DNA from 2 places in the Brevibacillus sp. AG genome. Region 2 is predicted to be linked to the other one. Evidence: riboswitches for the same ligand, from Rfam matches in the RefSeq annotation. Region 2 holds a riboswitch; the other holds the start of a gene.
What was found. A riboswitch is a leader RNA that binds a small molecule or an ion and turns the genes downstream of it on or off. The one in region 2 is predicted to bind thiamine pyrophosphate.
Positions count from the first base shown of each region.

Region 1: another riboswitch for thiamine pyrophosphate. It lies ahead of thiS (sulfur carrier protein ThiS); the one in region 2 lies ahead of thiC (phosphomethylpyrimidine synthase ThiC).

Region 1 is NZ_JAQMYO010000001.1:248,875-256,366, reverse strand. It holds gene POF51_RS01065 (acetylornithine deacetylase) at 1-991, opposite strand, end outside; gene POF51_RS01060 (thiazole synthase) at 984-1,757, opposite strand; gene thiS (sulfur carrier protein ThiS) at 1,763-1,966, opposite strand; TPP riboswitch at 2,166-2,276, opposite strand; gene POF51_RS01050 (kinase-associated lipoprotein B) at 2,318-2,701, opposite strand; gene POF51_RS01045 (alanyl-tRNA editing protein) at 2,735-3,946, opposite strand; gene POF51_RS01040 (50S ribosomal protein L7ae) at 4,030-4,257, opposite strand; gene POF51_RS01035 (LysM peptidoglycan-binding domain-containing protein) at 4,354-5,637, opposite strand; gene POF51_RS01030 (thioredoxin family protein) at 5,702-6,010, opposite strand; gene lanKC (class III lanthionine synthetase LanKC) at 6,169-7,492, opposite strand, start outside.
Region 2 is NZ_JAQMYO010000002.1:491,408-498,899, forward strand. It holds gene thiC (phosphomethylpyrimidine synthase ThiC) at 1-1,707, opposite strand, end outside; TPP riboswitch at 1,859-1,971, opposite strand; gene POF51_RS07385 (cation diffusion facilitator family transporter) at 2,221-3,102, shown strand; gene ku (non-homologous end joining protein Ku) at 3,163-4,122, opposite strand; gene POF51_RS07395 (hypothetical protein) at 4,246-4,389, opposite strand; gene rsmD (16S rRNA (guanine(966)-N(2))-methyltransferase RsmD) at 4,832-5,398, shown strand; gene coaD (pantetheine-phosphate adenylyltransferase) at 5,445-5,924, shown strand; gene ylbJ (sporulation integral membrane protein YlbJ) at 5,926-7,158, opposite strand; gene POF51_RS07415 (patatin-like phospholipase family protein) at 7,306-7,492, shown strand, end outside.

The sequences.
Region 1 (7,492 bases), on a different contig from region 2:
CAATCATCGAACGTCCGCCCCACCGGAATGTTGGAGGATTGTCTCTCAACCAAAGATCAGCTGCTGCTGCACGCCCGACATGATCCTCGATCTCTCGGATGATCTCTTCGTAGGATTCATTTGGATAAAAATGAACGGTAATCCATAGTGCGCAACGGTCTGCGATGAACGCAGCGTGACGACCACCCTCGATGACTGCGGGATTGATCGTATTGCTGCCTGGTGGAAAACCGGGGTAGGACTTCATGACAGCCCAATCCCGCTCCAGCTCCTGTAGTGCGTTGATCACCTTCGTCATTTTTTCAATGGCAGAAGCTCCCCGTACGCGTCCGCCTGCATGAATGGTCTGTGCGCGCATTCCGTCATGCAGCGTCGTCGGACTCTCAATCGTGATCCAGCATGTGATGACCCCACCCTGTCCTTGCATTTGGAGATTGCTCGTATCCACTACAACGGCGTAGTCAGCTTGATAGCCTCGCTCGATGGCGACCAATGTCCCCGCTTCACCCGCTTCTTCTCCGATGACGGATTGAAAGAGCAGATCGCCTTGGAGCTCCATTCCGTGTTCGCGCAGCATTTGGATCGCAAACAAACTCGCTGCCAGTCCACCTTTCATATCCGCAACACCACGGCCGTACAGGCGCCCATCTTTGCCATGTGTCAGAGTAAACGGTGGATAGGTCCACCCCGTATCATCTCCGACTTCAGCCACATCGATATGCCCGTTGACAATCAAACTGTTTGCCTGACTAGAAGCACTCCCTGATAACCGGCCGACGATATTGTCGTCTCCTGGATATACCGTCCAGCGATCGACCTCGAATCCCATCGCTTGCAGTCTGTAGGCGATTACTCCTTGTGCGGCATCGCTGTTTCGCGCGGGAGGACTCACAGTCGGATGAGAAACGAGCTCTGCCAGTAATGCGAACAGCTCTTCTTTGCGGCTGGCAATCGATTCTACCGCTTCTGTCAGTCGATCCACGCTACTCAATCATCCCTTCAGTCGGGCTACTTGCGGACGCGTAACGCTTTTTCGCGATACGGCCTGCCAGGAAGCCTTTGCGACCTGCTTCCACTCCGAGCTTCATCGCTTCTGCCATCAAGACAGGATTGTCAGCGAGAGCGACTGCTGTATTCAACAAGACACCGTCAGCACCCAGTTCCATCGCTTTCGCGCAGTCTGCTGGCGCGCCAATTCCTGCATCGACGATAATCGGTACCTTAGCATCCTCGATGATAAAGCGGAGGTTGTTTTCGTTGACAATCCCTTGTCCGGAACCAATTGGTGACGCACCTGGCATAACCGCATGTACGCCAACTTCTTGTAAACGTCTAGCAAGAATCGGGTCGTCATTGGTGTAGGTCAGTACGATAAAGCCTTCTTCCACCAAGATTTTCGAAGCCTCGAACGTACCAATCGGGTCAGGGAGAAGGGTTTTCGGGTCTCCAATGACTTCGACCTTGATCATGTCACACAATCCTGATGCTTTAGCCAAACGAGCAATGCGCACTGCTTCTTCAGCGGTATAGGCACCTGCTGTATTAGGTAGCAAGGTGAATTTTTTCAAATCGAGCTGTTCCAAAAAGTTTGGTTCTTGCGGATTTTCCAAATTCAAGCGACGAATCGCAAATGTCAAAATCTCTGCTTCCGACACCTCTACCGCTTTCCCTTGTGTATCCAAATCAGCGAATTTACCTGTCCCGAGAAGCAAACGGGAGCGAAACTCGTAAGGTCCAATTTTCAATGTATCCATCATGATGATCATCCTCCTCCGACAAAATGAACGATTTCTATGCGATCTCCGTCTGCAATCGGTGTTTGTTCGTACGCGGAGCGATCAATAATTTCACCATTTCGTTCTACGACGACAATCTTCTCTTGCAGGGAATAAGAAGCAAGCAAGGCTCGCACTGTCGTGATCTCTTCCGCCAACTCTACTTTTTTCCCATTCAGCTGAACAATCATTGATTACCTCCTTCTACTGGAAAAAAACGGCTTCTCCCGCCTGCCTGAGTCGATTCAGACAAACAGAAGAAGCCGTATACCCATCCCATCTCCCCAGACGAATGGCATAAAAAAACCATCCGCCTCGGATGGTTAAGTGAGATCTGATCATGCATGCACGCAAACAAGCATAGTTCTGCTCGGATGCGACACCGTGATACTGATTCCAAATACCTCTTCCTCCGCTGGCATGACCCAGGTCAGGTTCAACGGTCAGTAACACACTCGTTACAATCTCAGCCAACGTTGCTTGGCCCCCGTTTGGTAGTAAAGCTATGCAATTGTCGTACATTCGAGTACTACAGTACCACTCTATTTCGTGTTTGTAAAGGCTTCCTTGTGCATCTTTTCCAGCTCAACGAGACAACGCTCTGCCCAAGCTGCCATTTTCGAAAGCTTTTCCATTTCTCTCTCCATCGCCTGACGCACAGATTCCTTGTAGTCCGGAATCGCGCCATTATAGCGAATGACCCCTTGGACAGGCGTCATGAATTTTTCCATGTAAGAGAGTGCTGGACGCTGGTGAAACAGCGGCACATCTACTTCGTAGGAAGAATGCAAATCGCCTTGCGTCGGGTATTTAGTAACGGCCAACACTTTTACCAGCAGCTTCGAATCGTGGATTTCCAATACTTCTGCAATATATTCTCCAGTTCGCTGCGCCACGCGAACGATATCTCCCGGATTCCAGTTCATCGCGGTTTCCTCCTTTTATTCAATCAAATGTATTTACATGAGTGAGGCTTCCAGCAGTTTGCGAGCATGCAGCAATACTTCTTCCGCATCCACTACTGACTGACCACCACCCTGTGCCATAGCAGGATTTCCTCCGCCTTTTCCTTCAATGACCGGCAAGGTTTCTTTCAACACTTGATTGATAGCTACGTTGACTTCTTGCCCACGAGCAAACACGATTTGCATTTTGTCTTCGGTAGTAGCAGCTAAAAGGCAAATCGCATCTGGCGCCAGAGCAGTAGCCAGCTGTGCGAACTGCTGAAGCTGTTGAATGGTTTTGTCCGTGAAGGTATGCATAATGAGGCGAGAATGACCGAGTTGGCTAGCAGCAGATAGTTGTTGATTGACTTCCACCTCTAAGAGCTGCTTATCCACTTCTGCCAATTTTGCCTTCAAGGTGTCACGTTCTGCAAGGAGGCGTTCCGTCTGTGCGATCAGTTCACCTTCATTGGTAGCGAGCAGCTTCGCCGTATCACGAACGACAGCTTGCTTTTGGTTGTAGTCCCGCAAAGCTCGCCAGCCACAGATGAATTCCAGACGAATGTTTCCGCGATGTCGCTCCCAGCCCAAGATCTTGATCATCCCGACTTCGCCCGTACGTGCAGGATGTGTTCCTCCGCATGGGTTGTAATCAAACTCAGGAATCATCACGACACGAATATTTTCAGTAACGGTCGGCTGTTTTTTCAAGGGCAGCGTTGCCAATTCCTCGTCATCAACGAACCGCGCTATGATGGGGTGGTTTTCCAGAACAATCTGATTCGCTCGCTTCTCTACCTTCTCCCATACATCTGTTGTCAACTCATCTAGTCGTACATCAATGGTGACACGTTCTTTGCCCAAGTGAAAGGCAACGGTCTCCGCTTGCACGACTTCCAGGAAGGAAGCAGATAAAATGTGTTGTCCAGCATGCTGTTGCATATGATCGAAGCGACGGTCCCAATCGATGTGACCCGTTACTTCCGCTATGCTTTTAGATAAGGGAGCTTCCAGTCTATGGCGAATTTCGCCTTCTACCTCTTCCACATCTACCACACGAATCTCTTCCAATACGCCCAGATCGGAAGGCTGTCCACCTCCAGTAGGGTAAAAAGCCGTTTGATTTAGTACCACGTAAGGTGTCCCATCTTGCTCGACACCAGCCCTCGTCACCTGGGCCGAAAACGTTCTCGTATAGGCATCCTGATAATAGAGTCTGTCGTCCATCGTTACTCCTCGCTGCATGGAACCATGGTTCCAGCCTGATTCTCCCACTTGGGGGCAAAACAAAAAAAACGTATGTATAAAACTTAGCCAAACAAGTGATCCATTTGTGTTTCACGCTCTTGGCGCTCCTCTGGGCTTGCCAGGTCATACTTTTTCAATAAATGAAACAGCTCATTTAGACGCTCTTGGCTGAGTTCGCCATTCAACTGATTCTTGAATTGACTCACACGCAACTCCGACAGATGTGGAGCTTGTTCTGCCAGTTTTTTGAGTACGTCCTCATGGCTGTGATCCAATTTGCATTCTCCCATGATTTCTCCCCTTTTCCTTACTGTCATCTTCATCATACCATGATTTTTCATTCGAAAAAAAGGCGTACAACCCGCGATGGAATGTACGCCAGATGACTATGCACGCTTACGGACGCGAAAGTTCTCCTCGATCAACAGCCAATTTTGCGGAAATGGCAAACCGAGTTTCCAGTAGCTGACGCCTCTCAAACCAAGTTGTTTAACTAGATTGAACTTAGCTTGGATCGACCGCGCATCCTCAAACCACACCTGATGTTGCTTGCCTTGATCATCGGTGTACGTAAAAAACGGAGCCTGTGCGCGATAGTCATACCGGATCACTGCATTATGCTGCGCAGCCAAAGCAATTGCGGCTTGTGGACTCAGAGCTTTCGCTGTCGTTCCTCGCTCGTACGGTAAGGTCCAGTCGTATCCGTACAGATTTTGGCCCATCAAAATTTTTTCGGCTGGTATTTCGGTAATAGCGTACTGTAAAACACGCCGCACTGGTCCGATCGGAGAAACCGCCATGGGAGGACCACCACTATAGCCCCATTCATACGTCATGATCACGACAAAATCGGCAAGCGCTCCTATCGCTTTGTAATCATGGGCGGAATACCATTTGCCAGCTTGCTCGGCACTCGTCTTCGGTGCGAGCGCAACAGACATCATCAACCCTGCTGCATGTATACGGTCCCTTGCTTTTCGCAAGAAGTTCGCGTACGCTTCTGCACCTGTTGTGGGCAATGCTTCCAGATCAAAATGGATATCCCCCATTCCCAGCTCACGGGCGGTCGCGAGAATATTATCCAACAATTTGTTCTGGAGCTCTTGATCGTTCAGGATGAGTGCGCCCAGTTCCGTACTGAACTGACCTTTTTCCAAATTCGTCACGACCATCATAAGTAGTACTTGGTTTTCTTTTGCGATCGCCGGAAAATTGTTCAGCGTTGGTCGATCGAGGGTGCCATCCCGTTTGATACGAAAGCTAAACGGTGCCAAATACGTCAGATGAGGGGCAGCCGTCCGAACATCCGCTTCCATCGCTGGTGGGACAGTGCGGCGCGGTTCCACATATGCATTGAAATCAGCCGCTCGTCTAGGGCGAGGCGGGATATAAAGCTTTTGCCCGACTTGTAGCGGTTTATAGGGAGAAATCCCATTGACGCGAGCAAGCTCTGCTGCGCTGATCTGGTAACGCTGACCGATGGTATACAACGTATCTCCTTGTTTGACCCAATAGTAGCTTCCTACAATCGGGATCACCATCGCCTGTCCGGTTGCCAGCTTATTGGGATCTGGCAATTCATTTGCCTTGGTGATCGCTTCTGCCGTCGTGCCGTACGTCTCGGCGATGCTCGCTAAGGTTTGTCCTTCTTCCACCACGTGGATTTGCATACGCCTCCTCCTTCGCATTTCTTCTCTCTCTGTCATATTCATGGCGAAGGAAATAGGTGTATGTCTAGGCCAGAGGTTTCAGTACATCGTATAAAAATCCAACGGACTGGATGGCATAATGGCGTTCCAACAATTCATTTCTGTGAAAAATAAGCAAGGCGGGAACGCTGGTCACTTGCCATTGTTCTGCCAATGCAGGCGCCGTATTAATGTTGATCTGATACAGAGGAACGGTAGGTAATGTTTCTTGCATGATGCCGAGCATACGTGCTGCGAGCTTGCAGGTCCCACACATCGGTGTATAGACAAAAAGAGCGAACGACTCCTTTTCTGGCAGGTATTGGATCAGTTCTGTTGAGGTTAGTTCTTGCAAGTCGTATCTCTCCTTTCTGCACATTGGACATGATACAGGATCTAAACAACCTTTTTCTCTTTCGCAAACCAAAAACGACAGTAACCAACCATAAGGTAGCACTGTCCATTTGGTACTCTTATACAATTATGGAACAAAGCCAACCACTACTCTACGCCTCATTGCTTGATTGTAGTTGGGGCGGCATTTACACATGCTACATCTTGGCTATATTTTGTATTTTTATAAAAATCATCGATATTTATTAATGGAAGCCAATATAATGGGTTATCTTTCAATATCCCCTCTAAAGCTAGTATAATACCAGAACTCCCTGTTTGAAAGTCATCAGATAAACGATAACAAAACTGCCCTGGAAATAAAATATGATTTTCCTTAGGAATTAAAAATAGACGTAACAATTCAATTACACAATCTTTTTTGATTGTATACGCAGACTCACTTTTTCCTAAGAGAGGCGGTATTATCAAAAAGCTTCCAGCGCCATCGTAAAGCCCCCCGCTTATGCTACATCTAACACGATATAAATTCGTAATTAAGCTCAATTCTCTTTGGTAACGTTTTTTATCACTAACATGATTTAGGTATACGATTGCTATTCCTATGCCTAACGATCCCCCTGAAAGGTAAGGTAATAAGCGATTGGAGTCATCAATCGTTTGCAATGTGCTTTTGTCTTCTTTGGTTTTTTCTAAATCTTTATCAATGCATTCGATAGATTTCAAGTAATAATTTTCCTTTTTGGTGACTGCATACAAAGCCGAGTAAAACAGCGAGACTCCAGACCAACCGTCCATTATACCGATTGGAATCCCGGCCCAATCCTGAACTTTTAACTCTTTCTTCTCGCTCATAAAAGTATCAATGATACTCGCTACAAATATTGCTTTATCCAGAACACGTTCATCTTTTTCTTCTAAATAAAGACTAACGAACCCCAGACCTATACCTGACAATCCTGACCTTAAAGATAGATCAGACGAATTAAGATTTATGTTTGCAAAGATGTTCATTGCTTCTTTTTTATAACCGATTTCATACAATGTTGTCCCTATGCCTGCTTTACCTGTTAATAATCCACCTTGTTCAATAGAATCGATGTTTTTCATTAATTCATTTTCAATCCAATGGTTTATATTCTCACTCACAGTACCAGATCTAAAAAATGCTAGCGCAGCTCCAGTGCCTCCATTTTGTACATTGTATTTCCCTGCTTTGCTTTCATATTGCCTGATATCACCATGAATTAATTTTTCGCTAGGAACAAAATTTTTCTCAATACCATTTCTGAGACCTTCAATAATGGAGGAAATATCCTTTTTCATCGCATTTTTATTTATGGCATGCGACCTATTCTCTTCTCCTATAAATGATAAATGTTGATTACATTTTTCCCTTATCATTTTTACAAATAGTAGAAAATCCTCTCCATAAACCTTTTCAATCCATTGATCTTGATAATAAAACATATCAGAATCAATA
Region 2 (7,492 bases):
TTCCTGCATCCCGGAAAGAATGGCGGGATCTTGGGTAGCGCCTTGTTCATTGGCGATGTGACGAATGTCGTGCGATATTTTCATGCTGCAAAATTTAGGTCCGCACATGGAACAAAAATGGGCGGATTTGGCGGCTTCTGCTGGTAACGTTTCATCGTGATATTCGCGGGCGCGCTCTGGGTCCAGAGACAAATTGAATTGATCGTTCCAGCGAAAATCAAAGCGAGCTTTGGATAAGGCGTCGTCTCGCAGTTTCGCCCGCGGATGTCCTTTTGCGAGATCAGCGGCATGCGCTGCGATTTTGTATGCGATTAAACCATTGCGTACATCCTCTTTATTGGGTAGGCCAAGGTGCTCCTTGGGTGTTACGTAGCAGAGCATCGCTGTTCCGAACCATCCAATCATGGCGGCGCCAATCGCTGAAGTAATGTGATCATAGCCGGGAGCGATGTCGGTCGTGAGTGGCCCAAGCGTGTAAAAAGGAGCCTCATGGCAAATGGATAACTGTTTATCCATATTTTCGCGAATGAGATGCATGGGGACGTGACCAGGACCTTCAATCATGACTTGTACGTCGTGTTCCCACGCAATTTTTGTGAGTTCTCCCAATGTTTCAAGCTCCGCGAACTGCGCCTCGTCATTCGCATCCGCGATGGAGCCAGGACGTAGTCCATCTCCGAGCGATACACAAATGTCATAGGCCTTCAGAATTTCGCAAATTTCAGCAAAATGCGTATACAAAAAGTTTTCCTCATGATGGGCCAGGCACCATGCGGCTAAAATCGATCCACCGCGAGAGACGATACCAGTAACACGGTTAGCTGTCATAGGAATGTAGCGCAATAGAACACCAGCATGAATCGTGAAGTAATCGACGCCTTGTTCTGCTTGCTCAATCAAGGTGTCTCGGTAAACCTCCCATGTCAAATCCTCGGCTTTCCCATTTACTTTTTCAAGTGCTTGATATATCGGGACAGTACCGACTGGAACAGGACTATTGCGGATAATCCACTCCCGCGTGGTGTGTATATGTTTTCCCGTCGAGAGGTCCATGATGGTGTCGGCACCCCAACGGACCGACCAAATCATTTTTTCGACTTCTTCTTCCATCGAAGAGCTGACAGCTGACGTTCCGATGTTGGCATTGATTTTGACATGAAAGTTACGGCCAATGATCATCGGCTCGCTTTCAGGATGATTGAGGTTAGAAGGGAGGATCGCACGTCCAGCGGCGATTTCTGCCCGTACAAATTCAGGGGAGACTCCCTCGCGAATGGCAACGTATTCCATTTCCGGTGTGATGATATTTTTTCGGGCATAATGAAGCTGGGTAACATTTTTTCCTGACTTTGCCCGTTTTGGTTTGTAGCCCTCTCGAGGGAAAGTGGGGAGGGTGGCTGCCTTTTCTTCGTTTCGGATGCCGTCGTCGACTAGTTGTGGTTCGCGACCGACATACGTTTCCGCATCATGTCGCTCATCGATCCACTCGTGGCGGATGGAGGGCAGTCCTACTTGAATGTCAGGAATGTAACCCGTTGCGGTGTACTCGCCACTCGTATCGTACACGCGAAGAGGGGGATTGGGTGTGGAGCCAGACAATCCTTCGGTAGGATGAAGGGAAATCTCGCGCATCGGGACGCGGATGTCCGCACGACTACCTGTTTCGTATACTTTGCGACTTCCTGGAAAAGAGGACACCAATGACATAAAAAAAACCTCCTTGATTTGGTTGCACGAAAGCGAGAACCGTTTAGGGAGGCGAAAGAAACTGCCCGCGAAAAAGCGCCGCATAAACAATATGCGACGCCAACGCGAGAGTAGAGAAGAAACGGGTATCCTAAAAAGATACACGCATCTTTTCGTGTCGTATATGACATTCCTCCGCTGGCATTACCCAGTTCAGGTTCAACGGTCGATGGCACAGTACCATCCTCTCAGCCTGGTGATTTCCAAGCTCCCGTGCTTTTTTGTATTTTGGATTGCAAGAATAGGATAACGGGAAGTCCATTTAATTTCAAGGGAAATTTTCCAGCGAAAAAATTGCGGGTGTGCAACACATTTTCCTCCCCCCTATTCTCATGAATCGGACTAAAACTGTTTCTGTAGACCCACATGAATCCTATCTGTTACGATGAAGTTCGAAAAAAAGCAATTGCTTCCAGCGCTTTGATTTTCCGCGTTGTCGAAGCAGGCTGGAGAAGTATTTTGAGGTGATGAGGTATGGATGTCTATTCGGATCTAAAACAAGGAGAACGTGGAGCGTGGGTGAGTATTTTCGCCTACATATTTTGCTCTGTATTAAAAATAGGAGTTGCGTATGTCACTGCGTCAGAAGCTTTAATGGCCGACGGTCTTAACAACTCAACGGATGTCGTCGCATCGATTGCTGTTTTGATCGGGCTGCGAATTGCAAGGAAACCACCTGATAAAGATCACCCGTATGGTCATTTTCGGGCGGAGACGATTTCAGCACTTGTCGCATCATTTATTATGCTATTTGTCGGAGTTCAAGTCGTTACGAATGCCGTACCATCCTTGTTGGACCCACATCATACGGCTCCTGACCTGTTGGCAGGGTGGACAGCACTTGCGACTGCAGTCATAATGCTTGGCGTTTATCGCTACAATAAAAAGCTCGCCATCAAAACAAACAGCCAAGCACTAAATGCAGCGGCAGCTGACAACCGTTCAGACGCATTCGTCAGTATCGGGACGTTTATCGGGGTAGCTGGCGCACAATTTCAATTGCACTGGCTCGATCCTTTAGCTGCTTTTGTTGTTGGTCTCATCATCTTGAAAACTGCTTGGGACATTTTCAGGGAAGCAACTCACCGTTTGACAGATGGCTTTGACGAGAGCGAGCTTGCGGACCTGCGGGCTACCATTTCCTCGATTTCGGGAGTTAAGGATATCAGTGACATCAAAGCCCGCTACCACGGAAGCAGCGTGCTGGTTGATGTTGTCATCCATGTAGATCCAGGTCTGAATGTGGTGGAGAGCCACACCATCACCGAGAAAATTGAAGAACAGATGCGCAAGATTCACCGCATTAACGCTGTTCATATCCATATTGAACCATGCAGGAAGATGGCGCCAAGCTAGATGTCTATATGTGAATACAAAAAAACCTGTCCAGAGTGGGCAGGTTTTTTTATGTGCAGATTAAACAGGGGTTGCCTTCTTTTTGCGCAGTGTTTTGGTTGTAGAAGTAGTCGTTTTCTTTTTTTGACCGGTTGCGGTCTCCTTTTTCGATGCTTGCTCTTTTTCGGACGAGGAGGCAGCAGTGGTGCGTTTTCGCGCAGGCTTTGACGGAGTCAGTTCAGGCTCGATTTTGATGGGTACTGCGGCTTGACCAGCTGTAGACTCCAAGCTTTCTTTTAGGGCCTGCATGAGATCAATTACATTGGTTCTTGCAACGGTAGGTGCAGTAGCGATCTCCTGACCCTCCAGTTTTTTCTCAATCAGTTTTTGTAGGTCAGATCGATATTCATCCGTATATTTTGCCGGATCAAAAGGGATCGTCATATTGCTAATGAGCTCAGTTGCCATCTTTAGTTCGTTTTCGGCCAATGGAACAGTGGCTTCTGGCAAGGCAGGCACTTGACTGACGGGACGTACTTCATCCGGATAGAAGATCGTCTCCAGCATGATGCAATGCTCATACAGTCGGATAACGGCCAGGCTTTGCCGATTGCGCATCGTCACCTGTGCAACGCCGATCTTGCCTGTCTGTTCCATGGCGGAGCGCAGCAGGGCGTATGCTTTTTCACCAGTGTCTTGTGGGGAAAGGAAATAGCTTTTATGAAAATAAACGGGATCGATCTCCGACAAGTCTACGAAGTCGAGTATTTCAATGGCTCTGCGTGTTTCTGGCGTAATGGCTTCCAGATCCTCATCGTCAATCATGACAAAATGTCCTTTTTCATATTCGAAGCCACGGACGATTTCGCTCGTATCGACCTCGCGCTGGCAGTGCGGGCACATTTTCGTGTACTTGATCGGGGTATTACACTCTTTATGCAGTTGGCGAAAGCGAATATCGCGCTCTTCGGTTGCAGTAAACATGCGGACAGGTATATTGACAAGGCCGAAGCTGATCGAGCCCTTCCACACCGTATGCATGCGGATACCTCCTTCACAGCTATTTTTGAATAGTATCTGTAACCGCATAGAAGAAGTGCCGAGGGAATTGAAGGTGGAAAAGTAAAAAGCCAGCCGATTTGATACGGCTGACTTCTTGTATAGCTACTGCCCATGTTTGACGATGTCCGATTGATCTGCACGCGATTGCATGTCTCGCGCCAGCTCGACATCTTTGCCAGTACGGTCCGCAATGGATTGGGCTTTGGACGCCTTCAACTTTTGTGCAGACGGTCGTTTTTCTGCCATGAACGACTCACTCCTTTCAGGCAATCTACATGTAGGGGGTGTTACAGGTACATGTAGTATGCGCTGCACACAAAAAAATACCCCATCGCCAAATGACGAGGGGCAGCCGTTCAACTCCTCCCGATGAAGGGAGCGATGGCACGAAATGCTCCTATCAGACACGTCGTGCGCCAAAGTGAACAGCCTTTCAATTATGGGAGAGGAGAAACCGGAGGAAGAGCTTATGGGGAAACGTAAGTCTTCTCCGCGGTTGTCAGCGACACCGTTGCGTCGCTATTCAACATCTTTTCCAATCGAATGGGGTTGTATACCTTTCTTGTACATAAATTTTTCCAGTTGCTAATTTTACGGGTGTATGCAGTTGTGATAGTATGATATCATTCTCAGTCTTAGAAAATCGCGTCATACAACATACATAGGAAAGCAGACAGGTGAAATGAGTATGCGAGTCATCGCTGGAGAACACAGAGGAAGACGGTTGGCAGCAGTTCCGGGGAAAGGAACGAGACCGACAACCGATAAAGTCAAAGAATCGATTTTTAATATGATTGGTCCGTATTTCGATGGCGGATGGGCATTGGACCTATACGCAGGAACAGGTGGTCTCGGAATCGAGGCATTGAGTAGGGGAGCAGATCGAGCTGTTTTTGTGGAGCGAGATCAAAAAGCATTTGCTGTAGTAAAACAAAACGTCAGCACTTGCAGGCTGGACGATTATGCAGAACTATATCGGATGGATGCGGACCGCGCCATTCGCACACTGAGTACGCGCAATCAAAAATTTGATCTCGTCTTTTTAGATCCGCCATACGCCCAGCAGAAAATTGTCGAAGAAATTGAGATGTTGCAGGAGCTGGGAATGTTGGCGGACGGAGCGTGGATCGTGACTGAGCATGATATCGCAGACTCCTTTCCAGATGCGATTGGTCATTGTGTGAAGGACCGAGCGGCTAAGTATGGGGATACGGCCGTTACCGTGTATTATTACGATTTGGAGCCACAAGCCTAACTTTCAAATCAAGGTGCAAAAGAGCACTAAGGGAGGATAACCCGCTATGGCAATCGCCGTATGTTCAGGAAGCTTCGACCCTGTTACTTATGGGCATCTCGACATTATTGCGCGGGGTGCCAACGTTTTTGATAAGGTCATTGTTGCCGTCTTAATCAATTCGAAGAAAAACTCATTGTTCAGCGTAGAAGAGCGCGTCGATTTGCTTCGTCAAGCAACGGCTGACATGAAAAATGTAGAAGTGGACTCTTTTGACGGTTTGTTAATTGACTATATGAACAAAAAGGGCGCACAGGTGATCATTCGTGGCCTTCGTGCTGTTTCTGATTTTGAATATGAGATGCAAGTCGCCTCGATTAATAAAAAGCTCGATGAAAATATTGAAACGTTTTTCATGATGACGAACAATCAATATTCGTACTTGAGCTCAAGTATTGTGAAAGAAGTTGCGAAATACAAGGCGAGTGTCGCCGATTTGGTGCCGCCAGTCGTAGAAGAGGCACTGAAGCGAAAAATGGCCGAGTAGATTATCGCGTCTTGCTGCGGTTCATGCGCGAAAGAGTCAGGCTGGTACACACCAGAATGGCACCGACGCCGATGGCGATTCCCCCTGATAGTAGCAGGGTCTCCCACCAGCTCGTCGCCGGAATCTCGGATTTCACATGTACAAATACAGGGACGGCTTTCTCCATGAACCAGGAACTGACTGTGGCAAGAGGTCCCCAAAAGACAAAGGTCAAAATCGCAGCTAGCAAAGCGTGCAGCGCTCTGGCAATCAAGTAAGGGGCGACGCGAATATCCGTTTCACTCAAGATACTCGCGACCTGCGCGTGAACACTCAAACCGCCCCAGGACAATACAGCACTGGCAATCGCTGCTTTCCAGACCAAGGAAACTTCATCAGGCACAATGCTCGCAGCCTGTGCGCCGAGGGTTACTTCGAACAAACCAGCCACGATTGCTTGGGAAAAGGCTGGTGGAAAACCAAAGGGACCGAGAATGATTGAGAGAAGCGTACTGATGATCTGTGTCAGATGAATCGTGGAGAATAGTTGAATTAAGACCGAAAAAACAATGATGAAGCCACCGATCATGAGCAAGGTATTCAGGGCGGATTGCACCGCTTCTCCCATTAATTTTCCGAACGGACGCCCATCACGGATACGTGCCCGATGCATCGCTTGTAGGGCGCGTAAAGGAAGCGGTAGTGAATTTTTCTCTAATGGGGCTGACGTAATGGCAAAAGGCGCATGAAAACGATAAATCACGCCCATGAGTACAGCTGACAAATAATGAGTCAGAGCTAAAATGATACCCATTTGCTCACTGTGGAAAAAGCCGATTGCCACTGCTCCCATGACGAATAAGGGATCTCCCGTCGTTGTAAAAGAGACGAGACGTTCACCCTCAGCCTTCGTCACATTACCTTGCAGACGCAGGCGAGTTGTCAGCTTTGCGGCTACCGGATATCCGGATGAGAAGCCCATAGCCAGTACGAACCCGCCAGTGCCCGGAACGTTAAACAGTGGGCGCATTAATGGCTCCAGTAACACACCGACGAAATGAACGACGCCCAGACCCATCAACACCTCAGACAGCACAATAAAGGGTAGCGTAGAGGGGAAAACTACCTCCCACCATATTTTCAGACCGCGTACGGCAGCTTCAAAAGAAATCTGCGAGTAAGCAATCAACGAAATAACAATGAAAACTGTCGAGAGGGCGAGCAACAAAGTAAGTACGGGTGAGTGGCGTGACATGGATTCCTCCTGAATCGAAGAAAAGTAGTAGTACATGTCTACGTGGCTGGCGGGAGAACTATGCGTAAGCTTGGTCGACGAATATCTCCCAAGTGTGAAAGGTACAGCGATTTACCACATAGGCTGGTTACAGGGAGGGGTTTTTCCATGCAGACAAAGCGTAAACCTATCGTGGGTGTAGCCCTAGGTTCTGGGGGCGCTCGCGGTTTTGCACATATTGGTGTATTGAATGCGTTAGAAGCACATGGCATCCAGATTGACATGCTGGCTGGCTCCAGTATGGGCAGTCTGATTGGGGCTGTCTATGCCAACGGAATTGAACCGCACATGATGG